Regions from separate parts of the Arthrobacter sp. Z1-15 genome, predicted to be linked through region 2. Evidence: riboswitches for the same ligand, from Rfam matches in the RefSeq annotation. Region 2 holds a riboswitch; the other holds the start of a gene.
What was found. A riboswitch is a leader RNA that binds a small molecule or an ion and turns the genes downstream of it on or off. The one in region 2 is predicted to bind cyclic di-AMP.

Region 1 (15,098 bases), 1.3 Mb from region 2:
GGATCAGGAACAGGCCTCGGTGACCGAGCAGCAGAACGAGGGCACGGAGAACAACACCGAGACGGAAGACTCGGACGCCAGGCCCGACCGCGGTCCGCGTTCCGACGACGACAACGGCGGTTCGGACTCTGAGGCGGACGCCGACAGCGAACCGGATGCGGATGACCGTGATAAGAAGTCCGGCGAGAAGCCTGACTCCGGCGAGAAGCCGGACAAGGGCTCCCGGGGCAGCGACACTGAGATGGGCCGCCCGGACCAGGACCAGGACGCGGATCAGGGCCGGCACGGACACCATGACGGCCACCGCGGCGGCGGCAACGGTCCGGACGACGACGGCGGGCCAGGCTCCGATAACGACGGCCCCGCGGAGGAGGACGACGCCCGGGAACAGGACGAGCCTGCCGCCTAAGGACCGTCAGACCCAAAGGCAGCCAACTCCATCCAGACCGCCAACTGAACAAAAGCCAGCTGAACGAGAATTCAACTGAGACATTCCAACTGAGATATTCCAACTGGGACAATCCAACTGGGACGAGAAAAGGAACGCCCGGCCAATGGCCGGGCGTTCCTTTTGGTTTCACCGAAGGTTTGGGACGTTCGCTTCCCGCCCCTGCGGTAAATCTAGTGCTGCGTGATTACGCTACGCGGTAGTACGCGGCACCGGAACCGACGTTAGCGCTCTGCTGAACAGTCTGGTTGCCGTTCCATCCGCTGTGGATGGCCTGGCCGTCGCCGATGTAGATAGCGATGTGGGCAAAGCCCATGCCGCCGTCGGCGTAGTAGATGATGTCGCCGGGCATCGGGTCAGAGACCGGGGTTCCGTAGGCAGCAAGCTGCGCGGGGGCCAGGTCGCCAACTGAGTGGCCTGCTGCCCGGAGGGCAACTTCCACCAGCACGGTGCAGTCCTGCATGGCACCCATCTGGGAGAAGGCGGAGTTCAGCATGGTCTGGTTGGTGCCGGTAACAGCTGCGCCGGCTGCGGGAGCAGGAGTCACCGAGGAGGCCTGGGTGCTGATGCTGCCGAAGTCTGCAGTCTCTGCAGCGGCGGCCGGAGCGGCGTAAGCAGCTGCCGGTGCAGCTGCAGCAACGGGAGCTGCTGCTGCGGCGCCGCCGGCGTACGTGATGACGTCACCGGGGTAGATGATGGATTCCAGCGCAAGGCCGTTCTGCGCCAGGATGTCATTCAGGTTGACGCCGTACGTGGCGGCAATCTTGCCGAGCGTGTCGCCGGCCTGAACAACGTGGGTGGAGCCCGAAGCCGCGGGAGCTGCTGCCGGAGCGGCAACAGGAGCGGCAACGGCGGCAGGTGCGCTGTAGGACTCGGCTGAGTCGTTGGCAATGACACCGGCAGAGGCCGGAGCCGCCATGCCGAGCATCAGGCCGGAACCTGCTGCCACAACGGCAGCGGTGCTGCCGATGGTGCGTGCTTTGCCGCTGGTGGAGTTCGCAATTGCGGCCCACATTCCGGCGGTCTCGGCACGGTGGCGTCCACGAGTGTTGTTGAAAGACATTGAGTTACCTCTCCCGATACCTGCGAGGTGAGCTGTCGGATGCGGATGGGAGTCACCCGGTCAGCCGTAGAAACCTTTGGCTGACTTAACCCCAAGGATTCAAAGGAACCCGTTTGTGGTTCCCCCGCCTCTGCCGAAGTGTGAATATCTGTGGACCTTGGCCAGCGGCAGAGCTAGGTAACAAGCCAAGGGAGCCGCTTCAGATAACGGCACGACCACTACGCTACAAGACGATTACGGGAGGATAACTATTTAGTAACGGACCTCGCAGTACCGTGTGAGTGGCGCCTCTTTATGCTAGGGGTGGGCCGTGACACTATGGGCCGCGCCTGCCCCTCTCCGGTCCGGCTAGTTCGTCTGGCGGATCACGTTGGCAACGGCGAAATTGCCGAATCCCTGCAGGAGGTCGCCGGGCGCCAACCTCACGTCGCGCACCATTCCCGCGCCCTTCAGAACTGCACCGCGCTTCTCCGGCGGGCTGGACCGGTAATCCCCGCCGTCGGCAAGGACTACGGATTCAGCCTCGACAGCTCCCAGGATCTGCGAGCCGGAGCCGAGCACGGACCGCCCCGTCACCACTGGGCCGTTGGCCAGCCGGGCGCTGTCGCCGACCGCAACCGCATCTGCCCGGCCGGCTTTGAGCTGCACGCTGCCGGGGCCCAGCGTAATGTCGGATCCCAAAAGGATCATCCCGCCGTGTTCGGCGGAGACATAAGCCCCCGGGTAAAAGACATTGCGGTGGCCGATCACGCAGGAGCTCTCATTGTCGGCCTGAAGTACGACGCCGGGATAAAAAACATTTCCTTCGCCCAGCTGTACTTTTGCGGAAATCAGCGTTGATGACGGATCCAGGATCTGCTGCGTAGTACAAAGCTGCAGAACTTCCGCGACGGTGAGGAATCCAAAATCCTGGCGAATACTGTCGGCATCTGTTCGCTGAGGAGCTGGCATCTTCTTCTCTTTCTTCGTCATCTGGCCGGAACGCAAAGATCAGCGGGAACCGGGAGCACTCCTAGCCTACCCGCCCCTGCGCGTGCGCCGCCGCCCCGGGAAGCCCGGGGAGTGCAGGTAGCGCGCAAATTTCTTACAGCAGACTCATACCGTGCTGAGGACCTAATACACCATGATGGGAGCGGGAAAAACATTTACCGGACGGGTAAGGAATGCGCGCATGATGAGCCAAAGAGCCACCGGGACTGTTTTGGAGACCGCCCAACTCACTCTGGAACCTCTGCACCCGGACCATGCTCCGGAAATGGTGCAGGTCCTGGCGCATCCGGGACTTTATGAATTCACCGGCGGGCTGCCGCCGGGACTGGAAGTGCTGACTCACCGCTACATCCTCCAATCAGGCGGAGATCCATCGGGCGCGCAAATATGGTTGAACTGGGTTATCCGGGCTCGGGATACTGGATCCGCTGCGGGTTTTGTCCAGGCAACGGTCGATGCCGGCAGCTTGACGGCGGATCTCGCCTGGGTAGTGGGTGAGGAACATCAGGGTCGAGGCTATGCCACGGAAGCAGCTCAGGCCATGGTGGACTGGCTCATCCGGCAGGGCGTGGGCCGGTTTTCCGCCGGCATCCACCCCGCAAACGTTCCCTCCGCAGCGGTAGCGGCCCGTATTGGGCTCCTACGCACCGGGCTGCTTGATCCTGACGGTGAGGAGATCTGGAGGCTGAACTAGGACCGCAGATATGCCAGGGTGGCGAGGACCCGGCGGTGGCCACTGTCTGACGGGGCCAGTCCCAGCTTCGCAAAGATATTGCCGATGTGCTTGCTGACAGCAGTCTCCGAAACGGAAATGGCCGAAGCAATGGCTGTGTTGCCCAGCCCCTCGGCAACCAGCCCCAGAACTTCGAACTCCCGGGGAGTCAGGGACCTGATGGGGTCCCGGGTGCTGCGCCGGCTGAACAGCTGGGCGATGACTTCCGGATCCATCACGGTTCCCCCGGAGGATACGCGCCGCAGGCCGTCAACAAATTCCCCGACGTTGCCCACGCGTTCCTTTAGCAGGTAGCCCACACCCTGGGCCCCGGAGGCCAGCAGCCTGCTGGCGTAGCGGTCCTCTACGTAGGCGGAAAGGACCAGAACGGGAAAGCCGGGCACCCGCGCCCGCAATTCCAGGGCTGCTTTTAGTCCCTCGTTCGTGAAGGTGGGCGGCATCCGCACATCCAGCACCGCACCGTCTGCCCCGCCCGGCTCGAAGGCTGCCAGCAGGTCATCGGCGTTGTCCCAGGAACCCACGACGTCGAATCCTTCGCCCCGGAGCAGCAGCTCCAGTCCGGCGCGCAGCAGCGCATCATCCTCAGCTATTAGAAGGCGCACGGCAGTTCCACCCTGACTTTCGTGGGCCCGCCACCCGGACTGGCCAGCACCAGCCTGCCGCCAAACGCCGCGGCCCGCCGGGCAATCCCGGCAAGCCCGGTTCCGGAGCCCTCGGCAGCATCAACCGGTCCCACCCGCGCGCCGCCGCGCCCGTCGTCGTTCACCTGTATCACCAGGACATCCTCCCGAGGAGTTGATTCGGTGTGCAGCACCACGTCGATCCGTGACGCGTCGGAGTGCTTCGCCGCATTGGTCAGGGCCTCGGCGAGGACAAAATAAGCAGCTGATTCCACCGCCGCCGGGGCACGCTCCAGCCCGTGCACGTCCAGGGAGCAGGGGATGGGGGAGCGGCTGGTCAGCGCCGAGGCCGCACCGCCCAGGCCCAGCTCGTCCAGGACCGGCGGATAGATGTCATGCACGGCGGCACGCAGGCCGGCCAGCGCTTCGGACGCGGCATCCTGGGCGCGCCCAATGAAGGGCACGGCGGCGGCCGGGTCGGTCTCGGCAGCACGCTGCGCGAGCCCCAGCATCATGACGACGCCGACCAGCCGGTTCTGCGCGCCGTCGTGCAGTTCCCGCTCAATGCGGCGCAGCTCCGCGGCGTGCGCAGTGAGAGCACTGGCCCGGGCTGCGGAGAGCTCGGAAATGCGCTGCGACAGGTCGGCATAGCGGCGGGGCGAGAGGATGGCGAGAGTTCCCTCGCTGATTCTCCGGGCCATCCACGGAAGCAGAATCCAGGCGGCAACCCCGTACGCCGCTCCAAGCAGCATGGTCAGGAGGGCATCACCCCAGCTGTGAATGGCGATGGTCAGCTCCAGCGGCGAGTCCGGAGGGAACAGGGGCCAGAACGGGGCGGCCGCTATATACAGCACGGAGCCCAGGGGCAGCACCAGGGCCAGGATGCCTGCCAGCAGGGCAAAGGCACTGTGGAACAGAAGCCAGGACAGGTCGCGTTTGGACTCCGGAGCGCTGAGCAGGGCCGCCAACTGGGCGAAGGAATACCGGCCGGTGAGCCGGCGCCGTTCAAAGGGAACCACAGCCGCAGCGAATCCGGCGGCCCGTCCCTGCGCCCGGGCGGCAAGCCGGTCCAGGACCTCCAAGAGGCCGGGAACCGCATACAGCCCGACGCCGAGGGCGATGAACGGAAGCAGCACCAGCCCGGCAACCAGGATTCCCAGCGAGCCCAGCCAGTAGCCGGCCTCGCGCAGGAGGAAAGCCGCATCCCGTAGGCGGGTCTGCAGGCTGGCACGGCTGGGGAGTCTCACCTGATGAATTATGCCCGAGCGTCCGGACAGTGTCGGTATAGCCAGCTATACCCCAAACCGGGCTGTTGGCTGTATCGGATCGCGTTTCACCAATCCGTAGCGTCGGTGGAAGCAAAGACCCCGCCACTAAACCGCTCAAAGGATGAACCCCATGTTTTCCGATCCTTCCGAATTTCCAGACCTGGACGTCCCCGCCGCCCTGCAGCTGCAGGGCGTTTCGAAGAGCTACCGCTCGGGCAGCACCACGGTGCCGGCCCTCCGCGACGTATCCCTCGCCGTACCGGCCGGAACCTTCACCGCGGTCATGGGCCCCTCCGGTTCGGGCAAGAGCACCCTGCTGCAGTGTGCAGCCGGGCTGGACGCCCCCGACAGCGGCCGCGTGCTGCTGGGAAGCACCGAGATTTCCGGAATGCGCAGCAAGGCATTGACCCGCTTCCGCCGCGATCACGTGGGCTTTGTCTTCCAGTCCTACAACCTGCTGCCCCAGCTCACCGTGGCCCGGAACGTCACGCTGCCGCTGCTGCTGGCCGGACGGGGGAGCGACGACGCGTGGCTCGACTACGTACTGGAGTCCGTGGGGCTGGCAGGGCTGGGCGAGCGGAAGCCGCAGGAGCTTTCCGGCGGCCAGCAGCAGCGGGCAGCAATTGCCCGGGCCCTCATAACCCGGCCCGACGCTGTTTTCGCCGACGAACCCACCGGAGCCCTCGACTCCGGGACGGCCCGCCAGGTGCTGGACCTGCTCCGGCACACGGTTTCGGTCCTGGGCCAGACAGTGGTCATGGTGACCCATGATCCGGTGGCCGCCGGCCACGCCGACACCGTCATTTTCCTTGCGGACGGACGCCTCGACGGCAGCATGACCGGTGCAACCGCGCTGGACGTCAGCGAACGCATGGCCATCCTTGGGGAGCACTGACATGTTTTCTCTTGCCAAAGCCTCGATCCGGCACCACCGCGGCGGTTTCGCCGGAGTATTTGTGGCCGTCTTCCTCTGCGCCGCGCTCATCACCGCCATGGGTATCCTCATTGAATCGGGACTTCGCGGCGGCATCGCAGCCGAGCGGCTGAAGGGAGCCGACGTCGTAGTGGGCGCCCCTCAGTCGCACCCCGTGGTGGAGGACATGGATGCTCCCTTCTCCGAGCGTGTCCTGCTTCCGGCCGAAGCCGTCGCGCAGATCGCATCCGTTCCGGGGGTCGAGGAAGCTGTCGGCAGCGTTGACATCCCCCTGGCCACGGCAGACGGCACGAGCGTGTCCGCCGCCGGGTGGGAAAGCGCCGCCCTGGCACCGTACGCGCTGTCGTCGGGAGAAGTTCCCGCGGGTGAGAAGGACGTTGCGGTGGACGAGAGCTTCGGGGCGGATCCCGGCAGCAGGCTCGTCCTGAGCCACGGCGGTGTTCCGGCGGAGTACACGGTCACCGGCATTGTTTCGCCGGAGGCCGGCACCGAGGCCAACGACGCCGGTGCCGCGGGGCCCGCCGTTTTCCTGAGCACCGACGGCGCGGCGGCTCTCTGGCCGCACGGGGACACCGTGGCCACGGTGGGTGTTATTGCCGGCGCGGATGTCCGTCCGGAGCAGCTCGCCGCGGATATCGAGTCGCAGGTGGCCGGAGTCGTTGGCTACACCGGGGACCGGCGCGGCGATGTGGAGAACCTGGGCGGTTCCGCCGCCCGTTCCACGCTGCTGCTGTTCAGCGGGTCCCTGGCCGGGGTGGCGGTAATGACGGCGGTGTTTGTGACCGCCGGAACCCTGTCCCTGTCTATTCTGGGCCGCCGGCGGGAATTCGCGATGCTGCGTGCAGTGGGAGCCGGAGCCAACCAGACCCTGGGCCTGGTGGTCCGCGAAGTCCTGCTGGTTTCAGGGACGGCCGCAGTGCTGGGCGCTGCGCCCGGATTCCTGCTCGCCGGGTTCCTGGGCAGCCAGTTTGCCGCCGCCGGGGTCATTCCCGAAGGTTTCCGGCTGGCCTTCAGCCCGCTTCCGGCGCTGGCCGCCGTCCTGATCAGTATTGCGGCCGCAGTGGGCGCTTCGCTTGTTGCCGCCCGCGGCACCGTCCGCACAGCACCGACAACCGCGCTGCGCGAGTCGGTCACCGAGAAATCACAGCTGGGCCGCGGCCGCGTCATTACCGGGCTGGCGCTGCTGGGCTCAGGCCTTGCCGCCGCGCTGGTTCCGGTGGCGGTGCCCGGGACTGCCGGTCTCGCTGCCGCAGCCTCCAGCATCCTGCTCCTGATCATCGGTGCCGGAGTCCTCGGGCCCTGGCTGGTGGCGGGGGTGCTGAAACTGCTGCAGCCGCTGGTCCGCCGCAGCGCATCGGCATCGCTGATTCTGGCCGAGGCCAATGCCACGGCGTTCCCGCGCCGGCTGGCCTCGGGGATCATTCCGCTGGCGCTGGCCATCGCGCTTGGATCCGTGCAGTTCTTTATGCCGACAACCGTGGCTGCGGAAGCCGAGCGGCAATCCCGTGACGGAGTGGTGGCCGGTTACCTGGTCAGCGCCCCGGGCTCCGGAATCTCCGGGGAACTGGCGGACAAGGTCGCCGCGCTGCCCGGCGTGGAAGCCACGTCTCCCGTGGCCCGCTCCGCAATCCTCGCGAAAGCCGCGTTCCTGGGGATGGAGGACGGAGTGCAGCCCTACGCCATCCAAGGTCTGGCTCCGGAGGACCTGTCCGGAACCCTGGACCTTGGGGTGAGCGAAGGGACGCTGGACCGGCTGTCCGAGCCGGGCACCGTGGCGCTGAGTACGGCGCTGGCCCGGGAAACCGGTACAGAGCCGGGGGAGGAGTTCGCCTTCTACTACGGTGACGGAACCGAGGCGACAGCGGTCGTCGTCGCCACCTATGAACGGGGCCTGGGATTCGGCGACGTCGCGGTGGCCAACGACACCCTGCGCGGCCACACCACTACGGGTCTGAACGACCATCTGCTGGTCAGCGCGGAAGATGATGCGGATCCGGCAGCGCTGACCGCTGCGGTGGGCGAGTTGGGCCTGACGGTACTGGACAGGGAGGAGCTGGGCGCCGCCGGAGCAGCAGAGCGCAGCGCCGAGTCGTGGGTCTCCGTCCTGGCGATGCTGGTGCTGCTGGGGTACCTGGGTATCTCGGTGGTCAATACCCTGGTGATGGCGACCGCACGGCGCCGCCCCGAACTGCTGCTGCTGCGCACCCTGGGAGCCTCCGATGCGCAGCTGCGCCGCATGACGCGGCTGGAATCGGTGCTGGTAGCCGTGACCGCCGTCGTGCTGGGCACGGCGCTCGCCGTGCCGCCGCTGATGGGTATTGCCTTCAGCGTCTCCGGCCAGCCGGTGCCGACAATTCAGCCGGTGGCATATCTGCTGCTTGCCGGCACGACGGCGCTGCTGGGCCTGGGCTCCATAGCGGTGGCCACGCGTGCCGCGCTGCGTCGGCCGGCAGACTGACAATCGAGGTCCGGGCGGGGCAGCAGCGGCGGCTGCTGCCCCGCCCGGGCGCGTTCAAGGGCCTTCCGGGGCGCGGCTAAGATTGCAGCTCGGGCAAGACCCGGCACCCACCTCCACCACCGTGAACAGGATTTCTCTCTTTTGAGCATTGACCCCCCTTCCGTAGTCTCCTCCGAACAGTCGTCCCCGCAGCCGCAAACGGCCTCCGGCCGGGCGGTACCTGCAAAAGCAGCCGGCAAAACGCCCCGCGGCGCACGGGTCCCGGCACCGGATGCCCTGGATCCCCGCACCAAGACCGTGATCGGTCTCCTGCTGGTCTCGTCCTTCGTGGTGATCCTGAACGAAACCATCATGAGCGTGGCCCTGCCGCGGCTCATGGCAGATCTGAACATCACCGCCGGAACCGCGCAGTGGCTGACCACCGGCTTTATGCTGACCATGGCGGTGGTGATTCCCGCCACCGGGTTCCTGCTCCAGCGCTTCTCCATGCGCGGCCTGTTTATGACCGCCATGTCGCTGTTCAGCGCCGGAACCCTGCTGGCCGCACTGGCCCCGGGGTTCGGAGTGCTGCTGGCAGGACGCGTCATCCAGGCCGGCGGCACCGCCATCATGCTCCCGCTGCTGATGACCACCGTCCTCAACGCCGTCCCCGCCCACCGGCGCGGACGCATGATGGGAACCATCTCGATCGTCATTGCCGTGGCTCCGGCCATCGGCCCCACCGTCTCGGGCATCATTCTCAGCGTCCTTGACTGGCGCTGGATGTTCTGGCTGGTCCTGCCGATCGCAGTGCTGTCCCTGATCGTGGGAGCGCTGAAGGTCCAGAACCTGACCGAGTCCAAACGCGTCCCCTTCGACATCCTCTCCATTGTGCTGTCCACCTTTGCCTTCGGCGGACTGATCTTCGGGCTGAGCAGCATTGGCGAAGCCGCCTCCGGCAAGGCAATGATGCCGCTGTGGATTCCGCTAACCGCCGGCGTCCTGGCCATGGCCGGATTCATTCTCCGCCAACTGGTGCTTCAGCGCACCGACCGGGCGCTGATGGACCTGCGGACCTTTGCGAGCAAACCCTTCGTCGTCGCCATCGTCCTGGTTCTTGTCAGCATGATGGCCCTGTTCGGATGCCTCATTGTTCTGCCGCTGTACCTGCAGACGGTCCTCGGGCTCACCACGCTGAACACCGGACTGCTGCTGCTGCCCGGCGGGGCTGTCATGGCAGTTCTGTCACCGATCGTGGGCGGACTGTTCGATAAGTTCGGTCCGCGTCCGCTGGTCATCCCCGGAGCAATCGTGCTCAGCGCCGCGCTGTGGGGCATGACTGCCCTGGACGAAAACAGCCCTGTTGCCCTGGTGATCGTGCTTCACTGCCTGCTGAACACCGGACTCGGATTCATTTTCACTCCTTTGTTCACCTCGGCTCTGGGTTCCCTGCACAAGTCGCTGTACTCCCACGGCAGCGCCATCATCAACACGCTGCAGCAGCTGGCCGGCGCCGCCGGCACGGCCGTGTTCATCACCCTGATGACCACGGGGACCACCGCAGCGGTAAACGGCGGCATGGCGGCTGTACCGGCCGCAGCCGCCGGAGTTCACACGGCCTTCTTCTGGGGCGCGGTCATTTCACTGGTGGCCGTGGCGGCATCATTCCTGGTGCGCCGTCCCACCAATGAACTGCCCGACGGCGTAACCCTCCACTAACCGCACCGCTGCGGTCCCGGCTCAGGAAATGAAGGGGCCGGGACCGCAGCTCGGATTAGTTTCGCAATCCCTCGGCGGAATGTGCCCCGGGCACTATTTCATTGGCACCCTTCGGCTAAACTGTTTCGAAGGGGTGGTCCAGAATTATATGAATAAGGAACAAGACCACGTGGCTCAGAAAAGACAAGTTCTGCTGATTGACGACCTGACCGGTGATGACGCACAGGAAACTGTGAAGTTCGCCCTGGACGGCGCTCAATACGAAATAGACCTGACGACCGAGCACGCTGCTGAACTTCGCGAGAAGTTGAGTCCGTATCTTTCCAGCGGGCGCCGCCTGCGCGGGGGAGCTTCCGGGCGCAGCGCCCGGCGTGAATCTGCGCCGCGCAGCGATGACAGCCGAAAGATCCGCGAATGGGCGATTGACAACGGCTATAAGCCCAGCGCCCGCGGACGGATCAGCCAGGAAATTCGAGAGGCGTACAGCGCCGCTCATTAGTGCGATTCCGCGGCGTTCACCTGCCGCGGCCCGGGCAGGATGCTTTCACGGGGGCAGGAATGTTCCCGCCCGGGCGCACCCGGCAGACCTTTGTTCCGGTTTGCCCGGTCCGGTCATATGGCGTGACAATCCGCCATATTTCCCCGTCTCCGCGTCATATAACGCGCTTCTGGAGTTTCAGTGCGGCCTGCCGCATGCTGGTTCCAGCCCCTCCGCACGGCACCCGGCACCGGCCGGAGAGGGGACGCACCCGCGTTGCCGGTGGATGAGAGCCTGCGTCCACACCATCCAGAGCAGCTGAGAGACCTGCCTCCGCGACGCTGCAGCTTCCCCAAGGACATTTCCATCCGGAAGGGTGCTAACGGCAGGAACGATGGAAGGAATACCCATGTCGCCTGACCGCATTTCCACCAGCCACGCCGGTTCACTGCCCCGAACCCCCGAACTGATAGCCGCCAATGCGGCCCGCACCTTCGCCGCCGACGGTTTCACGCTCGAACGAACCCCTGAGTTTGAATCGCTATTAGCCGCAGCCGTTCTGGACCTGGTGCAGCGGCAGAAGGATCTCGGCATTACCATTCCGGGCGATGGTGAATACGGTAAGGCCATGTCCAATGCCGTGGACTACGGCGCCTGGTGGACCTACAGTTTCCAGCGCACTGCGGGACTGGAACTTACCGAATTCAATCCGATCACCGCCGCGCCGATTCGCAGTGAACCGGGCACCATTCGGCTGACCTCATTTGCCGACCGGCGGGACTGGACCAGATTTGCCGCAGCCTATTCGGATCCGGAAAGCGGGATTCAGCTCGGGCGGAACGCCACTGCTTTTCCCACGGCCACCGGTCCCATCAGCTACACCGGCCACGAGGCCCTGTCCAGCGATATAGCCAACCTCAAGGCCGGGCTGGCCGCCGCAGACCTTCCCTCCGGGTTTATTACGGCATTGTCACCCGGGTCGGCAAGCCGAATCGGGAACGGGTTCTACGCGAGCGAGGAAGAATTCATCTGGGCCTGGGCGGATGTCCTCCGGGAAGAATACAAAGCCATCGTTGACGCGGGGCTCACGGTACAGATCGATGATCCCTCAATTGCCGAAAACTGGGACCAGATCAACCCCGAACCCAGCGTCGAGGACTATCAGCGGTTTACGCAGATCCGTGTGGAGGCACTGAACTACGCCCTCCGCGGGCTGCCCGAAGAGCAGATCCGCTTCCATGTCTGCTGGGGATCCTGGCACGGGCCCCACACCACGGACATTCCCTTCGCTGACATCGTGGATCTTGTTCTGGGCATCAACGCCGGCTCATATTCCTTTGAGGCTGCCAACGTCCGCCACGAGCACGAGTGGACCATCTGGCAGGACAAGCAGCTTCCGGACGGCAAGGTTCTGGTTCCGGGCGTGGTCTCGCATGCCACCAACGTGGTGGAACACCCGGAACTTGCGGCCCAGCGGATAGAGCGCTTCGCCTCCCTCGTAGGCCCGGAAAATGTTATTGCCGGCACCGACTGCGGTCTGGGCGGCCGGCTGCACCCGGACATTGCCGTTGCCAAGCTGGAGTCGCTGGGCCGCGGCGCCGAGATTGCGGCGGCGCGTCTCTATCGCCGCGCATCTTCCGTGCGCTGAGCGCTGTACCGCGGCGGGTGCGGGGCGGCAGATGACCGTCGGACCCGCACCCTTGACGGACTGCTGCGGTCCACGCATACTCGGTCACTAAGCGATTAGTTAGTTCGCCGGAATGAGTGACCAACGATGCGATGGAGCCGTTATGACGACCACTGAGACCCTTCCTGCCCCTTTTGACCCCACGGCGGTGCAGGATGTGGACAGCGACCTGTATCTGCTGGACAACCTGCTCGATGACCAGGCGAAGGATGTACAGGCCCGCGTCAGGGAATTTGTGGACAATGACCTGCTGCCGGTGATCAACGAATACTGGGAGCGCGCGGAAGTCCCGTATGAACTGATTCCCAAGCTGGCGGCACTGAACATTGCCGGCGGAACGATCAAGGGTTACGGGTGCCCCGGCATGACCCGGCTCGCTGCCTCTACGGCTGCTGCTGAGCTCGCGCGCGGCGACGGTTCCATCAATACCTTCTTTGGTGTGCACTCGGGCCTGGCCATGGGCAGCATCGACATGCTCGGGAGCGAGGAACAGAAACACCGCTGGCTGCCTTCCATGGCCCGCTTCGACAAAATCGGGGCGTTTGCCCTGACCGAACCGGGCCATGGATCGGACTCCGTTTCCCTGGAAACGTCCGCCCGCCGCGAGGGGGACAGCTACGTCCTGAACGGCAGTAAGCGGTGGATCGGCAACGCGAGCTTCGCCGACGTCGTCATCATCTTTGCCCGTGACGAAGCGGACTCCGCAGTGAAGGCTTTTGTGATGGAGAAGGATGCCGACGGCCGCCATCCGGCCGGCTACAACGCGGAGGTCATTACCGGAAAGATGGGCAAACGGGCCGTCCTGCAGCCCAATATCGTGATTGAGAACCTGCGGATTCCTGCGGAGAACCGGCTGGAAAACTGCAACTCGTTCAAGGACGTCAACAGGGTCCTGGCGGCTACCCGCGGGGGAGTGGCGTGGGAAGCGCTCGGCCATGCGGTCGCGTCGTACGAGATTGCCGTCGCCTACGCGAAAACCCGTGTGCAGTTCGGCAAGGAAATCGGCCGGTTCCAGCTCGTGCAGAACAAGCTGGCCAACATGCTTGCCCAGCTCACCGCCATCAAGCTGACCTGCTTCCGCCTGAACGAACTCGCCGAAGAAGGTGTCATGACCAGTCCCATGGCGTCCATGGCGAAGATGTTTGCCGCCCGGCAGGGCCGCTGGATCTGCTCCGAGGCGCGCGACATTATGGGCGGCAACGGTCTGCTCCTGGAGAACCACGTGGCCCGCCACCTGACCGACATGGAAGTGGTGTTCACCTATGAGGGCACCGACACCATGCAGTCACTGATCCTGGGACGGCACATCACCGGATTCTCCGCCTTCGCCTAGGATGGGCCCATGGCGGAATGGGATGATGTGCTGGCGGCCGTGGCAGCCGCGCTTGGGGGAGACAAACCGGGGGCCCGGCGTTTGCTGACGGAGTGCTGGGACAGCACGGCGCCCGAAGACCACGGCCAGCGGTGCGTCCTGGCCCATTATCTTGCCGATGTCCAGGATGATCTGGATGCCGAGATCGGTTGGGACGAGACCGCACTGCTGGAGCACGGCTTCCTGTCCGACGGCGATCTCGCGCCGGTGGGCATTCCTGCCGTCAAGGGCATGCTTCCTTCGCTGCACCTGAACCTGGGCGACGGATATCTTCGCCGCGGTCAATTCGACTTGGCGCGCGAGCACCAGCAGGCCGGACAGATGCGCAGCAAACACCTCTCCAACGACGGCTACGGTGCCATGATCCGCTCCGGTCTGGACAACCTCGGCCTGCGCATCTCCGACGCCGGCGCCTGAAGCGCCGGTATCCGACGCAGTGGATCATTTTGCTGCGAAGACCTGCTGCTTCATGGTCACTGCGGACGACGACGGCGGCCTGCGGACGTATGCTCCCTTCGGCTACAGGGCCCTCGCTGCAGATCATTCCCTGGCCTCTGTCCTTGCCGGTGCGCCATGACCGACAAGTCATTACCAACAGAAAGACGAGCGCGTAACCTAGGGGGCATCCGCGGCCGGGGTTGAAGGGGGCCGTTCGTTCCGGGGAGGTTGGAATGTCCGAACCAGCATCGTCCAGCGCTGTTCCTCCTCCCGGGCCGGATTTCCGCGCCCCCGATGCAGCTACTCCGGAGGGCAGGAAAATCATCCGCCGGGCAGTGGCCGCTTCGGCGATGGGAAACGCCACCGAGTGGTTCGATTACGGGGTCTACGCGGTGGCTGCCACGTATATCACCGCCAACTTTTTCCCTGGCGACTCGGCAACGGGCTCGGTGTGGACCCTGGCCACTTTTGCCCTGTCCTTCCTGGTTCGGCCCCTGGGCGGGCTTTTCTGGGGGCCGCTGGGAGACCGGATCGGGCGCAAGCGCGTCCTGGCGCTGACAATCATCCTGATGGCCGGAGCCACCTTCGCCATCGGCATCCTGCCCACGCACGAAAATGTTGGGATCCTGGCTCCGGCGCTGCTGATCGTGCTGCGGATGATCCAGGGCTTCTCCACGGGCGGTGAATACGGGGGAGCGGCCACCTTCATGGCCGAATACGCACCGGACAAGAAGCGCGGCTTCTACGGCAGTTTCCTGGAGTTTGGAACCCTGGGCGGTTTCGCCCTGGGGTCCCTGATCGTCCTTGTCTGCAGTCTCGTGGTGGGAAACGACGCCATGGTCGACTGGGGGTGGCGAATTCCGTTCCTGATTGCCGGTCCGCTGGGAATTATCGGACTCTATCTGCGGACC
Region 2 (15,098 bases):
GGCCGGACAGGGCTGGACGGAGGCCCTGCCGCCGGACTGCGGCCCGGACTAGACGGAGGCCAGGGCGCCGCTGATTTCGCGGACAGCGGAGGCAGTCCCGGCGATGTGCCAGCGGAAGCCCTGCACCGTGGTGACCGCAGTACTGCCGCCGGCTGCACGCACGATCGCCTTGCCCGGAAGCCAGTCCCATTCCGGGCAGCTGTGCTGGAACCAGGCTCCCAGCCGTCCGGAAGCGACACCGCCAAGATCGCAGGAGCCCGAGCCCAGCATGCGGATGGTGGCGGTCCGCGCGGCGGCGGCGGTCCAGGGGCCGGCCACTTCCGGCCGCAGCAGCCAGGTGGGGTGCAGGTAGGTTCCGGCGCTGAGCCGGTCCAGGGGTGCGTCATCCAGCCGCGGGAGCGGCGAGCCGTTAAGGGTTGCCGGGTGCCCTTCACCGCCCACCCACAGCCGGTCTTCCTGCGGTTGGTAGATGGCTCCCAGCAGCACCTCGGGGTCCCCGTCCAGGGATTCGGGTTCGTCGACTTTCAGGGCTATGGCCGAACACCAGTAGGTGGAGCCTGCGAAGAAGTTGTAGGTGCCGTCCACCGGGTCGATGACCCAGGACCGCCCGGAGGTGCCCGTCACGCTGGCACCCTCCTCGCCCACGATCCCGTCGTCGGGACGCAGCCTGCGGAGCCTGTCCACCACCAGCTTCTCGGCGGCATGGTCAGCGGCGGTCACGACGTCGGACACGGTTGTCTTGGCCGTGGCGGTCAAACCCTGCGAGCGCATGCGCAGGGCCAGCGCACCGGCGTCGCGCACCAGCTCTGCGGCAAGGGTGAAATCGTCAGTTGCTGCATGAACACTCATGCAGCAACCCTATCGGGCGAACGTTGCCACAGGGGAAGCACCCAGCTCCAAACTTGCCGATGCGTACGGCGATACTCTTAGGTATGGGAAAAACTCCGGCACAGCGGGCGGCAAAGCACGGCGAGAAGGCTGCTCTGCCCCCTCATCTAGCGAACCAGTCCATGCCGCGCTCACCGCAGCAGGCCAAAAGCAACGCAAACCTGATCCTGATAGCGGCGGTCGCCACGACGCTGTTCATGTTCTTCTACCTGCACCTGATGGTGCTGAATCAAATGACCCAGCTTGCGGACGGCATGTCCATGCCGGATTCGCTGGTGGGCGGTTACAGCATGGAGTACCTGAACGATCTGCGCTCGGTCATGGACGAGGATGCGCTGGGCCAGCTCAGTTACGTGCACAAGACCGCCGGAACCATATTTCCGCTCATGTTCGGGTTCACGTGGCTGCTGATCATCGGCTTGAATGCCCGCGGCCGGTTGAAGCGCTGGGTGTTGTGGGCCGCGCCGATCCTCTTCGTGATCGTTGACCTGTGGGAGAACGTCGTTATTGATGCAGCCCTGGGTTCGGAGACGTTGGCCAGCGGCGATGCTGCCCTCGCCAGCACCCTGACCATAGCCCGCTGGGTGCTTTTCGCCCTAAGCCTGCTGGCCTCGGCCGTTGCAGTGTTCGGCAAGCGCGGACCGCAGGCTCCTTAACACGTTTCCCTGCTTAGAGCAGGGCCAAAGACGGGCACAACGGAAAGGCCCCGCCGGATCGGCGGGGCCTTTCGTTTGTTCGGTGTGAAACTCAGGTTAGCGAGCCGTCCTTGTACGGCTAGCGCACGTTGGCGCGGTGCGCGCCCACCGGTGCGCCCTCAAGGTTCGGACCCGAGTCATTCCCCGGCTGTGCCTCGTGCCGGCCTCCGGTTCCGGACTGGCCGGCCGGCTTTGACGGCCACCAGAACTTTTCGCCGAGGGTGAAGGCCAGCGCGGGAACAATGACCGTTCGAACCACCAGGGTGTCCAGCAGGACACCGATGGCCACGGTGATGCCCACCTGGGTCAGGGTCACCAGCGGCAGCACGCCGAGGACGGCGAACACTGCAGCCAGCAGGATGCCGGCGCTGGTGATCACGCCGCCGGTGGAGCGCAGGGCGCTGAGCATGCCCTGCTTGGTGCCCATGGTCATGGCGTTCTCCCGGGCCCGGGTGGTCAGGAAGATGTTGTAGTCCACGCCAAGGGCCACCAGGAAGATGAACGAGTACAGCAGCGTGAGCGTATCCAGTGCCGGGAAGCCGAGCACGTTCACAAACAGGAACCAGCTGATGCCGGTGCTCGCAACGAAGGTCAGGAGCACTGAGGCCACCAGCAGCACCGGCGCCACGATGCTGCGCAGCAGCACCAGCAGGACCAGGAACACCAGGATGATCACGGAGGTCACCACCAGGGTGAGGTCGTGCTGGTTGGCAGCGAGCTGGTCCACCCGTTCCGCTGCTTCGCCGCCGACCAGTGCGCCGTACTCCGGGTTCGCGGCCAGATCCGTGCGCAGTTCTTCGATGAAGTCGTTGGACTCGGCGGTGCCCGGTTCATAGGTGTCAATGACGTCAATGCGTGTCAGGCCGTCGTGTTCGGAGGCCGCTTCGGCTCCGGACACGCTCTCCAGGGCCGAAACTTCCTCGATTACGGCATCGGCGCTGTCGGAGTTCACCAGCACGATCACCGGCGAGGAGGATCCTGCGGGGAAACCTTCAGCGAGTGTTTCGGCGGCCGTAACGGCCTGCGGCTTTTCGGTGAACTGCTCGTTTTCGCTCAGGCCGATCTGCACGTTGAACAGCAGTCCGCCGGCGGCCAGCAGGACGACGACGGCGGCACCGGCAATGCGCTTGGGCGCACGGGCCGTAGCCTCGCCGAGCTTGCCCCAGAACTTGCCTTCTCGGGCGGCATCGCCGACCTTCGGCACGAACGGCCAGAAGAGTTTCCGTCCCAGCAGAACCAGGGCCGCGGGCAGGATGAAGAGGGCACTGAGAATGGCAAGGACAATGCCGGTGGCTGCTGAGAAGCCCAGGCCCCGGTAGCTCATGGTGTCGGTGAAGAGCAGCACGAGGAGGGCCAGGATGACGGTACCGCCGGAGGCGATAATGGCTTCCCTGGTCCGGGTCAGCGCCTTGCCCATGGCCGAGTACTTGGACTCGTGGATCCGGAGCTCTTCGCGGTAGCGGGCGATCAGCAGCAGCGCATAGTTGGTGGCGGCACCGAAGACCAGCACACTGGTGATCCCCACCGCCGACGGGTCCACGTCAATGCCGACCACCGGTGCCAGCAGGTCAACGACCTTCAGGGCGGACTGTTCGATGGTTGCCACCACCGCCAGCGGCACAAGCCACAGCCAGGGTGACCGGTATGTAATGAGCAGCAGCAGTGCCACGACGCCGGCGGTGACGGTGAGCAGGATGAAGTTGGCGCCGGAGAATACCCCGGCGAGGTCCGCGGTGAACGCCGCTCCGCCGGTCAGCTGCGCGGTCAGCCCTGCGGGCGCCGCCTCGGAGATTCCCTCGCGGAGGCTTTCCACCTCCGCCGAGACGGCATCGCCGTCGTCGGCTGCCGCCTGCAGCGTGACCGGAACCAACGCGACGAGCTTGTTCTCGGACACAATCGGAGGCACCTGCGGCGGGGGCCCCACGGCCCCGAGCTCGGTGGCTGCCGCGTTGATGTCCGCGATCGCGGCCTGATCGGCGTCGGTCATGGCCTCGCCGTCTTCCCGGGATACGACGATCAGTGCCGTCGATTCCTGGGCGTCGGGGAATTCTTCCAGGAGTTCATTGACCTGGGTCGTTTGATATTCCTCGTCGAGCCCGCCCACCGTGGACGCCTCGTTCTCCTGCGCCGGCAAAGCAAAGAGGCCGATGACGACCGCAAGGCTCAGCAGCAGCGTGATCCAGGCCGTTTTGGCCGATTTCACAATCCCTGCGTACATGTCTGCTCCTGGTGCAAAATAAAAGTATCTCCTCGGAAAAGTATCTCACTTATAGAGATACTTCAACATAGAGTTACGATAAGAGGGTGGAACAGAAGGATCTGCGGCGGGACATCGTCAACGCGATCCGCGGCATGGCCCTTGACGGGCAGCGTGTCGCGGATACTTTTGCGCACCGGGAGGGCCTCAACGCCACGGACATGCGCGCACTCACGATGATCATGGAAGCCGAAACGCGACGGGAAGCCCTGACCGCCGGGCAGCTCAGCACCATGCTGGGGACCTCAACGGGAGCGACGACGGCGGTTATTGACCGGCTGGAGCGAATCGGGCACATTCACCGCAACCGCGGCCATGCCGATCGCCGGAAGGTGACCCTGCACTTCGAGCCGCTGGCCATGCAGCTGGCCGCGGCCTACTTCGGGCCTCTCGGAGCGCTGACGGATGAGGTCATGAGCCGATACTCCAGTGAAGAACTCGAAACCGTACGCCGGTTCATGGAGGACATGCGCCAGGCCTACGCCGCGCATCAGGCGGCCCTGGCTGCCCCCCGCCCCGCTCCCGGCACAGGTACGGATCAACACGCACCGTAACGGGTGCAGCACGCGGACCGCAGAAACAGGTAAGCTGATAACCGCCTGCCGGCCAGCCCGGCGGCACGCCCTCGTAGCTCAGTAGGATAGAGCGGCCCTCTCCTAAAGGGCAGGTCGTCGGTTCGATTCCGGCCGGGGGCACCACACACGTTTCGGCGGCCCGCGTCAGGGCCGCGCATCGCTAGCCGCGCACCGCTAACCGCGGACCGCATCCTCGTCCGGGACCGTTTCCACGGCAAACTGCGTGCCGTGCAGCTCCGCATACCGGCCGCCCAGTTCCAGAAGCTCAGCATGGGTTCCCTGCTCGGCGATCCGCCCGCCTTCGATGACCAGGATCTTGTCCGCATTGCGGATCGTCGAAAGCCGGTGGGCAATGACGACGGCCGTCCGGCCTTCCAATGCCTCGCCCAGCGCTGCCTGAACCGCGGCTTCAGAGGTGGAGTCCAGGGCGGCCGTGGCCTCGTCCAGGATTACGATGCGCGGCTGGGCCAGCAGCAGCCGGGCAATGGTCATCCGCTGCCGTTCTCCGCCGGACAGCCGGTAGCCCCGCTCCCCCACCATGGTCTCCAGGCCGTCGGGCAGGGACCGGATCAGGTCCTCCAGCCTGGCGCGGCGCAGCGCATCCCAGACCTGTTCCTCGGTGGCTTCGGGATTTGCCAGCAGCAGGTTGGAGCGGATGCTCTCGTGGAACAGGTGCCCGTCCTGGGTCACCATGCCCAGCGCCTGCCGCATTGCGGCGAAGCTGACGTCGCGCACGTCAGTGCCGGAAAAGCGCACCGCTCCGGAGTCGACGTCGTACAGCCGGGAGAGCAGCTGGGCAATGGTGGACTTGCCCGCACCGGAGGTGCCCACCAGGGCAACGGTCTGGCCCGGTTCAACCCGGAACGAAATGCCGTGCAGCACTTCCTCGCCGCCGCGCGAATCCAGCACTGCCACATCCTCCAGCGAGGCCAGCGAAACCTTGTCGGCTGTGGGATACGCGAACCGGACGTCGTCGAACTCCACCCCCAGCGGACCGTCCGGAACGGGCACCGGATGCTCCTTTTCGCGGATCAGCGGCTTCAGGTCCAGGATCTCGAAGACCCGCTCAAAGCTCACCACTGCGCTCATGATTTCCACGCGGGCGTTCGCCAGCGAGGTCAGCGGCGCGTAAAGCCGGGTCAGCAGAAGCGCCAGGGTGACGACGTCGCCGGTGTTCAGGCTCCCGCTGAGGGCCAGATATCCGCCCAGCCCGTAGACCAGCGCCAGGGCCAGTGCCGAAACCAGCGTCAGTGCCGTGACAAACACGGCCTGCATCATGGCCATCTTGACGCCGATGTCGCGGACCCTGGCGGCACGGACGGCAAACTCCTCCGACTCCTGCTCGGGCCGGCCGAACAGTTTGACCAGGGTCGCCCCCGGCGCAGAGAACCGCTCGGTCATCTGCGTTCCCATCGAGGCATTGTGATTTGCGGCTTCGCGCCGCAGCCCCGCCAGCTTCCCGCCCATGCGGCGGGCCGGAATGAGGAAAACCGGCAGCAGCAGCATGGCCAGCACGGTCACCTGCCAGGACGTATTGAGCATGACGATCAGGGTCAGCACCAGCGCGACGACGTTGCTCACCACACCGGAGAGGGTTCCGCTGAAGGCCTGCTGCGCACCGATGACGTCGTTGTTGAGGCGGCTGACCAGGGCGCCGGTGCGGGTGCGGGTGAAGAACGCGATCGGCATTTTCTGCACGTGGTCAAACACCGCCGTACGCAGGTCCAGGATTACCTGTTCGCCGATCCGGGAGGAGAACCACCGCGTCGCCAGCGACACTCCCGCGTCCGCAACGGCCACTGCGGCAATCAGCAGTGCAAGCCGGATGACCAGGCCGGCAGTCGAGCCTGCAACTATGGCGTTGACGACCTCACCGGCCAGGACCGGGGTGGCCACCGCCAGGAAAGCCCCCAGCGTGGACAGCAGCACAAAGCCGATCAGCTGCTTCTTATAAGGAGAGGCGAAAGTGATGATCCGCCGGAGCGTCTCCCGGGAAATCTTGTTGTCGCTGCCCCTGGCTGTGGAGATCTTATGAAGGGAACTCCACGCCGCGCCTTCCATGCTCATGTTGCCGCCTCCGTTGTATGCACTCTTCAGTTTAAGCCTCGGCACCGACACTCCATTCCCGCCGCTCCTGCCGCGGTTTGCGGCGGGGTCTGCGGCCGGGCCTGTGGCAGGTTTGCGGCATCGGCTGCGGGGCCTGCGGCGGACACCGGCCGGACGCGGCGCCGCCCTGCGCCCTTCAACAGCGGACGGCGGATGTGCCGGCCACCACATCCACCGGCGGGTCCGCTGGTACACTTCCATTCGCTGCACCCTCTCCCGGGTTGCCGGCAGACGAGGAAGGCTTCCATGCCCACGGTGCTTCAACCACTGCATGCTGCGTCCGGTGACGCCGACGTGCAGTATGCCGTGGTGGGGGTGCGCACCGGGGAATTGAGGGCCGCCGCCGACACCGTGCTGCGCGCGGCAGGCCTGCAAACGCTGCACGTCGACGGCGATTCGGCGGCCATACGGGCGATGCGGGACCACGACGTCGTTCTGGGCGTGGTGGATTCGGCGATGCTGCGCACCGCACTGCCGGACCAGCTCCGCCGCCTTCGGCAGGAGCCTTCCGTCGCCGGCCTCCCGGTCATTCTGTTGTCCGGTGCCCAGGACCTGGACATTGAGGCGATGGTCCGTTTCGGCATTACCGACTTCGTTGCCGGCCAGGTGCAGGAAACTGATCTGGCCGCGCGGGTGGCGCTGGTCCTCGCCCGCAGCCGCGCCACCAGGCGGCGCAAGGTAGCGGCCGCCCGGCTGCGGGACGACACCCGTGCCATCTCTGCTGCACTGCGCGGCACCAATGACCCGGAACGCATGGCTGCCCTCGTGGTGCGCGGCCTCGGCCGCACCTTCAACGCCTGCCACGTCCGGCTGGAAACGTTCGCCGGGGAGCGGGTTCCCCAGCTGTCTGCCGCCTGGAACCGGGCCCGTCCGGCGGAGGACCTTCTGCCGGTTCCCCCGGAGGAAGCGCTCCACCTGTGCGCATCGCTCTGGGAGCGGGAGACCGTCCTGGTGGTGGAGGACCACCACAGCCCCGACGATCCGGACAGCAGGGTCCTGACGGTTGCTGCCCCGGCACCGCTGACCACCTCCGTATTCGCACCGCTGGCCCACGGGGACCAGGTGCTCGGCTATATCTGGATCGCGGGAACAACAGGCGCGCGGCACTGGAGCAGGACTGAGCTGTCCCTGATCCAGCATGTCTGCGGAAACCTTGCCCACGGGTTGGTGCAGGGACACCTCATTACGGCGCAGCGGGAGGTGCTGTCCCGGTTACGGGAGCTGGACCAGGCGAAAACCGATTTTGTGGCCACGGTGAACCATGAACTGCGGACGCCGCTGACCTCTATCACCGGCTACCTTGAGCTGATCCTTGACGGTTCCGCCGGTGAGGTTCCCCCGCACATGGTCGAGATGCTGGACATCGTGGGACGCAACGCAGCGCGGCTGAACCAGCTCATATCGGACTTGCTGACGATCTCCCGAAGCGACGCGCGTGCCAGCCGTGCCGTCGAAGAAATCGATGTGGCCGCTTTGCTGGGAGCGGTGGCAGCGGCTTTGGCGCCGGCCGCGGCAGCGAACGAGATCACGCTCGCACTGGGGCCGGTGACGGTGCCGCTCCTCGTCGAGGGGGACAAGGCTCAGCTGGAACAGGTCTTCACGAACCTGATTTCCAACGCAGTAAAGTTCACTCCCCCGGGCGGAACCGTGGATGTGCTCGCTGACGCGGTCAGCACGGATTCCGGACCGCAAATCCGGGTCAAGATAGCCGACACCGGCATCGGAATTCCGGAGGCGGACATTCCGAAGCTGTTCCGGCGGTTCTTCCGGGCCTCCAATGCCACGGCTGCCGCGATTCCCGGCACCGGCCTCGGACTGGCGATCGTACAGGACATCGTTCTTCAGCACGGCGGAGAACTCGACATCAATTCCGTGATGGGCCGGGGCACCACGGTCACGGTGCAGGTTCCGGCACAGCGCTAGCAGGGCTTGGGCTGCAGGCGGCTCAGACGGAAATCCGTTCCGGAAACGCATAACAGTTCAGCGAGGATCCGCGGCTGAAGCCCACCAGCGTCATTCCGGCGTCCGCCGCCAGCTCCACTGACAACGACGACGGCGCGCTGACCGCGGCCAGCACGGGAATGCCGGCAAGCTGGGCCTTTTGCACCAGCTCGAAGGACGCACGCCCGGAGACCTGCAGGACCGTTCCGCGCAGCGGCAGCATCCCGGCGCGCAGGGCCCAGCCCACCACTTTGTCCACGGCATTGTGGCGTCCGACGTCTTCCCGCAGGCACAGCAGCTCCCCGTCGGCACTGAACAGCCCCGCCGCATGGACACCGCCTGTGCGGTCAAACACCGTCTGCTTCCGGCGCAGTTTCTCCGGGAGTCCCGCCAGCACCGAAAGGGGGACCCGCACGTCGTCCTCCCCCAGGGAGAAGTGTGATGACTTGCGCACCGCTTCAATGGACGCCGTGCCGCAGATGCCGCAGGAGCTGGACGTGTAGACGTGCCGTTCCATGGATGTGTCCGGAGGCGCCGTTCCCGGCCGCAGCTGCACGTCCACCACGTTGAAGGTCTGCTGTCCGGACTCGTCGACGCCTGCGCAGTAGCGCAGGCTGATCAGCTGTCCCGGGTCCCAGATGATGCCTTCCGAGACGAGGAACCCGGCGACGAGGTCAAAATCGTCACCGGGTGTCCTCATGGTGACAGTAAAGGAGCGGCCGCCGACACGGATCTCCAAAGGCTCCTCGCCTGCCAGCACGTCTTCGCGCTTGGTGACTGTTCCGTCCGTGCGGAACTTCGTGATGTGCGCGCGCCGGGTAACCCGTCCCATTCCGTCTCCTTAACCGCCGTTCCTCATGTGCCCCTGGCCCCATTTAAACCCAGTGCTCGGGCCTGCACCATCCCCGGTGACTGCTTAGTGTGCCGGAGGTTCGTTGACGGTCCAGGGCAGCGGCAACGCAGTGACTGCCTCGTCCTTGGTGCACCCGGCGTCGGGTACCACCATGATCGCATCGGCATCAGCAATGCCGCGCAGCATTCCTGACCGGAAATAGGGTGAGGGCAGCGCCCGCCCGTTTTCAATCCGGCAGGGCACCAGACGGGTCCGTCCCGGCAGCGGCTCAATGTCCACGCCCGCCAGGACGTGCCGTTCCGGCGACAGGGGCGCACCCCGCAGCCCGTCCAGAAGCGGTGACAGCACAGTGAACACCGCCATCATTGCGGCGAGCGGATTTCCGGGCAGGGCTACGAGCAGCCGTCCGTCCGGAAGCCGCGCCAGCATGGTGGGATGGCCCGGGCGCATGGCGATGCCGTTGATCAGCATTTCCGCGTCCATGTCCTCCAGTGCCTGCCGGAGGTGGTCCGCCTCGGATCTGCCGGTGCCGCCTGTGGTGATGAGGACGTCGCCGGAGGACATGGCGATGGACGTTTCATCCGTGGCATCGGTGCTCAGGGCGGCCACCACGTCCTCGTAGCGGTCGGACAGGCGCCTGACGACGTCCATCCGGCCGCCCAGCATCGTGACCAGCTGCGGCAGCTGCGGCCCGAAGGTATCCCTGACCTGGCCGGATTCCGGGATACCGTACTCAATGACCTCATCACCGGTGAGCAAAAGCGACACGCGCGGCGCACGGAGCACCGGCAGGGTGTCGTGCCCGCACACTGCGGCCAGGGCGATGTGCGCAGGATTCAGCAGTGTGCCGCGCCTGATCGTCACTTCCCCGGCTGCTGCCTCTTCCCCGGCGGGACGGATGTGTTCGCCGGTCCGGGGCTCATCGCTGCGGGCAGATTCGCTGAGGGACAGCACCGGGCTGTCTCCTCCGGAGAGGATCCCGCTTTCCGAGCGCAGCACGCTGTGCGCTCCGGCGGGAATCACGCCGCCGGTCAGGATGGCGACGGCCTGACCCGGCTGCAGCGGCCGGCGTCCGGACTCCTTGTGGATCTGCCACCGTTCCGTCTTGGGTTCCTGATGCGTCACCAGCCGCCACGGCGGGGCACCGGCCACGGCCCAGCCGTCCATCGCGGACGAGGCATAGTGCGGGACCGGCTGCAGGGCGGTGATGTCCTCGGCCAGCACCTGTCCCAGTGCTTCGGCCAGGGGAACAGTTTCATAGGGCAGCGGCCGGCCCGCCGAGAAAGCCAGGCTGCGCGCCTGCGCCCAGGGCGAGTTGGGCTGCAGCGGAAGTATCACGGGAGTGGAATTGTCAGTTGTCATTGAAGTCTCCGGTTTCGCCGTAGTTCTTGCATTCGCGTGCCGCCACGCGCATTGCTGCGCCCATGGCGACGGCGTCGTCTGCCTGTCCGCTGCCCGCCGCCAATCCTGCCGCGAATCCGGCCACAAAGGTAGTCAGCGGAGCAGCGGGACGGACCACCGAGTGCGCGGCGGCGGATGCCAACTGCAGCACTGCGTCGACGTCCACCGCGGTTCCTTCCAGCTCCAAGGCGGTCAGCAACCGGCCGCACCACGCTTCGAGTTGTTCTTCCTGGCTTGCCATTCCCTGCTCCTTAAGCTGGCCTTCTCCCACACGCCGGGCCTTAGATGTCTGCGGGGCGGCCGGTTTCCACCGACCATCGCCGGGCGTCCTCCCACGTGTCGATATCAGCCGTGCTGTGGGCGGGCACCGCAACGTCCCTCCTCTGCACCCTAGCAAGGAGCCTCTTCATCGAGAGATTTTCCAGCCCGCCAGGCCTGTCGTGCTGCCGTACCGCCGCACCCAAATCAGCGGTCAGATACAGTGCGGCCAACGGCTGCGCCCGGCCGGATTCGTCAACCGCCATCAGTGACCGGGGTTGCTCTCCCTCCGTTGCGCAGCCCTGGGAATCGGCGGCCGCGGCAGCCAGCAGCGTACCGACAGCGGCACCGATGAACGGCATGTCGCAGGCAAGAACCAGTGTCCAGCCCGGCGGCGGCCTGCCGATGCGGGCATCAAGCGCCGACAGCGCAGTCGAGGCTGCTGCCACCGCTGCCGCCGGCCCGGAGAACGGCGGGTCCTCCCGCACCAGCAGGGCGTCCGCACCGGCGCCGGCGACAGCCGCGGACAGGCTCTCGGGACCGGCGACGGCTACCGCTGAAGCCGCAGCCGCAGCATCCAGGGCAACGCCCAGCAAGGTACGGCCGGACACCTGCAGCAGCGCTTTGGGCGTCCCGTCCAGCCGCGAAGACCTTCCGCCGGCCAGGATAATGGCGTTGAAGCGGGGCAATTCCCCGTTGGCGTCAGGCATCAGGCTGCTGTGCCGGCGTCCAGGAACTGGTTCCACTGCGGCGCCGGACGTTCAAGTTCACGGATTTGCCATCTCGCGCCCCGCGGAGGCTGGGGCCGGAACCTCAGCTGCCACCCCATCTGGCTGAGTGTCCGGTCGCCCTTGGCATTGTTGCAGCGCAGGCAGCAGGCGACCATGTTCTCCCAGCTGTCCCCTCCCCCTCGTGACTTGGGCAGGACATGGTCCACTGTCGAGGCGGCTTTCCCGCAGTAGGCGCACTGGTGACCGTCGCGCCGCAGGACCCCGCGCCGGGTTGCCGCCGTGCCTTCCCGATACGGGATCTTCACATACCGGTGCAGCAGGATCACGGAGGGCCGGGGAAGGATTTCAGTGGGGCCCACCACCGGGTCGCCGCTCTCCGCGACAACGCTGGCTTTGCCGGAAAGCACCAGCACCAGTGCCCGGCGGAAGCTCACTACCGCCAGCGGCTCGTAGCCGGCATTCAAAACGAGAGTGCGCATGCAATTCCTCTTCGCATGCCGGTCCGTCGGCGGAGCAGTCCACCGACGGAGGAGGACGATACTTCGGATGATATGGAAAAGAGTATGCCCCGATCCGGGTCTTGGCCATTTCCCGCGGCAGTACGGGGCTTAAACGGCTCAAGGGCCCTCCCCGAAGGAAGAACCCTTGACGGCCGGTGATGGAACCGGCGGTACAGCTGGTGGCGGAGTGCCTATCCGACCCGGATGTATACGCCTCCGGAGCCCAGCTCGGCCGGTGCTACGACAGTCGAATTGCCGTTGAAACCACCGTGGATCGCCTGGCCGTTACCGATGTAGACAGCGATGTGGGCCATGCCCATGCCGCCGTCGGCGTAGTAGATCAGGTCGCCCGGGACGGCCTGAGAAGCGCTCACGGTGCTGCCCAGGGACAGGTAGCCTGCAGGCCAGTCGTGGAAGCTGATGCCGGCTGCAGCAAGCGAGTTTGTCGCCAGCATGGTGCAGTCCTGCGAGACGCCAAGCTGCGCGTAGGCCGCTGCGGCAATGATCGCAGCCGTCCCCGAGGAAGCGGCGGGGGCTTCCTGTGCAGCAGCGCCGGATGCGGCGGGTGCCACAGCGCCGGATGCGGCGGGTGCCACAGCGGCTTCCGTCGATTCCAGTGCCGGGGCTGCGGTCTGCTGTGTTGCTGCGTCCAGCTCTGCGCCGCTCTGTGCCTGCACTGCAATTTCCGGCTGCGGTGCAGCAACAGGTGCCTGGATAACGCCGGCCGCTGCGGGGCGGTCGAAGTTCACCGTGGCGGTGTGGGGCACCGTCAGCGGCGCGGCAGCAGTCAGATCGAGGGTGCTGGTCTGGACGTCGCGAGCCAGTTCGGATCCGGAGGCGTTAGCCGCGACGCCGGTGCTCAGGACAAGTCCTGATGCGGCGACAACGACAGCTGCCTGGCGTCCTACGGTTCCGGCGTTGGCGGTTACGGCCTGGGCCAGCGCCGTCAGCGGTGCGGTGCGTTCTACCGGCGCCCGGTGGCGGGCGCGCTCAAGTGTTGATGACATGTTGGTGCAATCTCCGTTATCTGGCAGCTGCGCTTAGCTGACGCGGACGAAGCTTGCGCCGCCCAGGTAGGAGAGCGGGTGCAGAACGGTGTTCATACCGTTGAAGCCGCCGCTGATGACCTGGCCGTTGCCCACGTAAATGGCTACGTGGCCGGCAGTGATGACGAGGTCGCCGGGCTCAGGCGAGCCGACAACGGAGCCGTAGGCGTAGAACTGTGCCGGTGCGAGGTCGCCAACCGACTTGCCGATGGAACGCAGTGCCTTCTCGACCATGGCGGTGCAGTCCTGGGCGACGCCGATCTGGCCGTAGGCGGAAGCCACGAGGGCTGCGCCAACGCCGCTGGCAGCGGGTGCCGGAGCCGGAGCCGGAGCGGGTGCTGCCGGTGCGGGCGTGTTGGCTGCGGGGGCTGCAGCGGGCGCGGTGTAGACGTTGCTGCTCACGGCGGCCTGCTGGGTCTGTACGGCAGCAGCCTGCTTGGCCTGCTGGGCCTGAGCGGCAGCCTGCTCCTGGGCAACTGCGGCGGCGGCGGCAGCGGCTTCCTCAGCTGCAACCTGTGCGCGGTAGTCCGCACCGGAAACAGAGGAAACGGACTGAAGCGTTGCCAGTTCGAACGGCGCCTGTGCCGACACCGAAACGGCTCCGGTGGAGGTGACTGCGCTGAGCGGAGTGGCTTCGAGGGCCTGGCGTTCGGTGCTGACGGCTGCCTGGGCGGGCAGGCCCGCTGCGAGGACGAGGCCGGAAGCGGCGACGACGACGGCGGCCTGGCGGCCAATGGATCCAGCGTTGGAGGTAACGGCCCGGGATAGTGCTGAAATCGGGCTCGTCTGAGTGGTGACCGCGCGACGGCGGCCGTGAGCTACTGATGACACAAGTTTGCCTCTCCCAATGCCTACGAGGTGAGCTGTCGGATTCGGATGGGAGTCACCCGGCTGCTGGACCGTAAGGCCCGTGCAACTTAACCCCTAGGGCTTCTTGCGAAACCCGAATGTGGTTCCCCCGCCTCTGCCATGCGATGTAGCGAACGGATCTCAAACAGTGGCAGAGCTCGGCGATCTGTTCGAGAGTGCCCGATCTTTGGCCGATCAGGCACGAGGAAGAGCGTACAACAACATTTGCTTAATGTCACGTTCCGGTCACGGAATGGTTATCCTGCGGTCACAACCAACCGAGCGGATCGACAACTTCCCCGTTAACCATGACCTCGAAGTGCAGATGGCAGCCTGTGGAGGCGCCTGTGGTGCCGCTGGCACCAACCAGGTCTCCGCGTTCCACGCTCGCTCCCACACCCACCGCGAGGTTGGACATGTGGTTGTAGGTGGTCTCCACGCCGTTGCCGTGATCCACGACGATCCGGTTACCGCCCCCGCCGGCGTGCCAGCCGGCGAAGGTAACGGTGCCGGAAGCGGCAGCGGTGACATCGGTGCCGCAGGCTGCTGCGAAGTCCTGGCCGCGGTGCAGCTCCCCGGCGCTGCCGGTGATGGGGCTGACCCGGTAGCCGAAACCGGAGGTTTGAACCAGGTCCGCAGCCAGCGGAGTGGCAAGAGTACCCTTCGCGGCACCTGCGGCTATCTCCGTGCCCGAGGCCACCACTACTTGGCGCAGCTTCGCATCCGGATCAAACTTGCTGCTCAGCGCAGCGCGCTCGAAGTCAACGCTGGCGTTGGGATCAGCGGAAACCACTACAGCTTCCTCGACGGCGGCAGGCTGCATCTCCTGGACTGGCTCGCTGACGGCTGCGGTGGTGGGAAGGGCCACGGTAAGGATCAGGCCCGATGTTGCTGCGGTGATGGCGACCTTCTGTGCTGCATCACCGATGGAGTTCGATTTGGTTTCAGCCCGGCGGCGGCCTGAGGCCTGTCCGTTCCGGGGACGCGGGGCGGTAGCC

Region 1: another riboswitch for cyclic di-AMP. It lies ahead of M1D40_RS08560 (LysM peptidoglycan-binding domain-containing protein); the one in region 2 lies ahead of M1D40_RS02495 (NlpC/P60 family protein).

What each region holds. Positions count from the first base shown of each region.
Region 1 covers NZ_CP096454.1:1,859,924-1,875,021, forward strand. The annotation lists gene M1D40_RS08555 (hypothetical protein) at 1-409, shown strand, start outside; gene M1D40_RS08560 (LysM peptidoglycan-binding domain-containing protein) at 636-1,511, opposite strand; cyclic di-AMP (ydaO/yuaA leader) riboswitch at 1,515-1,664, opposite strand; gene M1D40_RS08565 (hypothetical protein) at 1,860-2,462, opposite strand; gene M1D40_RS08570 (GNAT family N-acetyltransferase) at 2,683-3,195, shown strand; gene M1D40_RS08575 (response regulator) at 3,192-3,836, opposite strand; gene M1D40_RS08580 (sensor histidine kinase) at 3,824-5,101, opposite strand; gene M1D40_RS08585 (ABC transporter ATP-binding protein) at 5,253-6,017, shown strand; gene M1D40_RS08590 (FtsX-like permease family protein) at 6,019-8,514, shown strand; gene M1D40_RS08595 (MDR family MFS transporter) at 8,656-10,212, shown strand; gene M1D40_RS08600 (histone-like nucleoid-structuring protein Lsr2) at 10,361-10,711, shown strand; gene M1D40_RS08605 (cobalamin-independent methionine synthase II family protein) at 11,100-12,338, shown strand; gene M1D40_RS08610 (acyl-CoA dehydrogenase family protein) at 12,481-13,710, shown strand; gene M1D40_RS08615 (hypothetical protein) at 13,720-14,166, shown strand; gene M1D40_RS08620 (MFS transporter) at 14,421-15,098, shown strand, end outside.
Region 2 covers NZ_CP096454.1:516,188-531,285, reverse strand. The annotation lists gene M1D40_RS02560 (inositol monophosphatase family protein) at 49-849, opposite strand; gene M1D40_RS02555 (hypothetical protein) at 1,011-1,544, shown strand; gene M1D40_RS02550 (MMPL family transporter) at 1,663-3,801, opposite strand; gene M1D40_RS02545 (MarR family winged helix-turn-helix transcriptional regulator) at 3,888-4,394, shown strand; tRNA gene M1D40_RS02540 (tRNA-Arg) at 4,462-4,538, shown strand; gene M1D40_RS02535 (ABC transporter ATP-binding protein) at 4,590-6,482, opposite strand; gene M1D40_RS02530 (sensor histidine kinase) at 6,768-8,444, shown strand; gene fdhD (formate dehydrogenase accessory sulfurtransferase FdhD) at 8,467-9,294, opposite strand; gene M1D40_RS02520 (molybdopterin molybdotransferase MoeA) at 9,379-10,677, opposite strand; gene M1D40_RS02515 (DUF6457 domain-containing protein) at 10,667-10,957, opposite strand; gene mobA (molybdenum cofactor guanylyltransferase) at 10,998-11,684, opposite strand; gene M1D40_RS02505 (HNH endonuclease) at 11,684-12,184, opposite strand; gene M1D40_RS02500 (NlpC/P60 family protein) at 12,397-13,212, opposite strand; gene M1D40_RS02495 (NlpC/P60 family protein) at 13,246-14,082, opposite strand; cyclic di-AMP (ydaO/yuaA leader) riboswitch at 14,086-14,243, opposite strand; gene M1D40_RS02490 (M23 family metallopeptidase) at 14,369-15,098, opposite strand, start outside.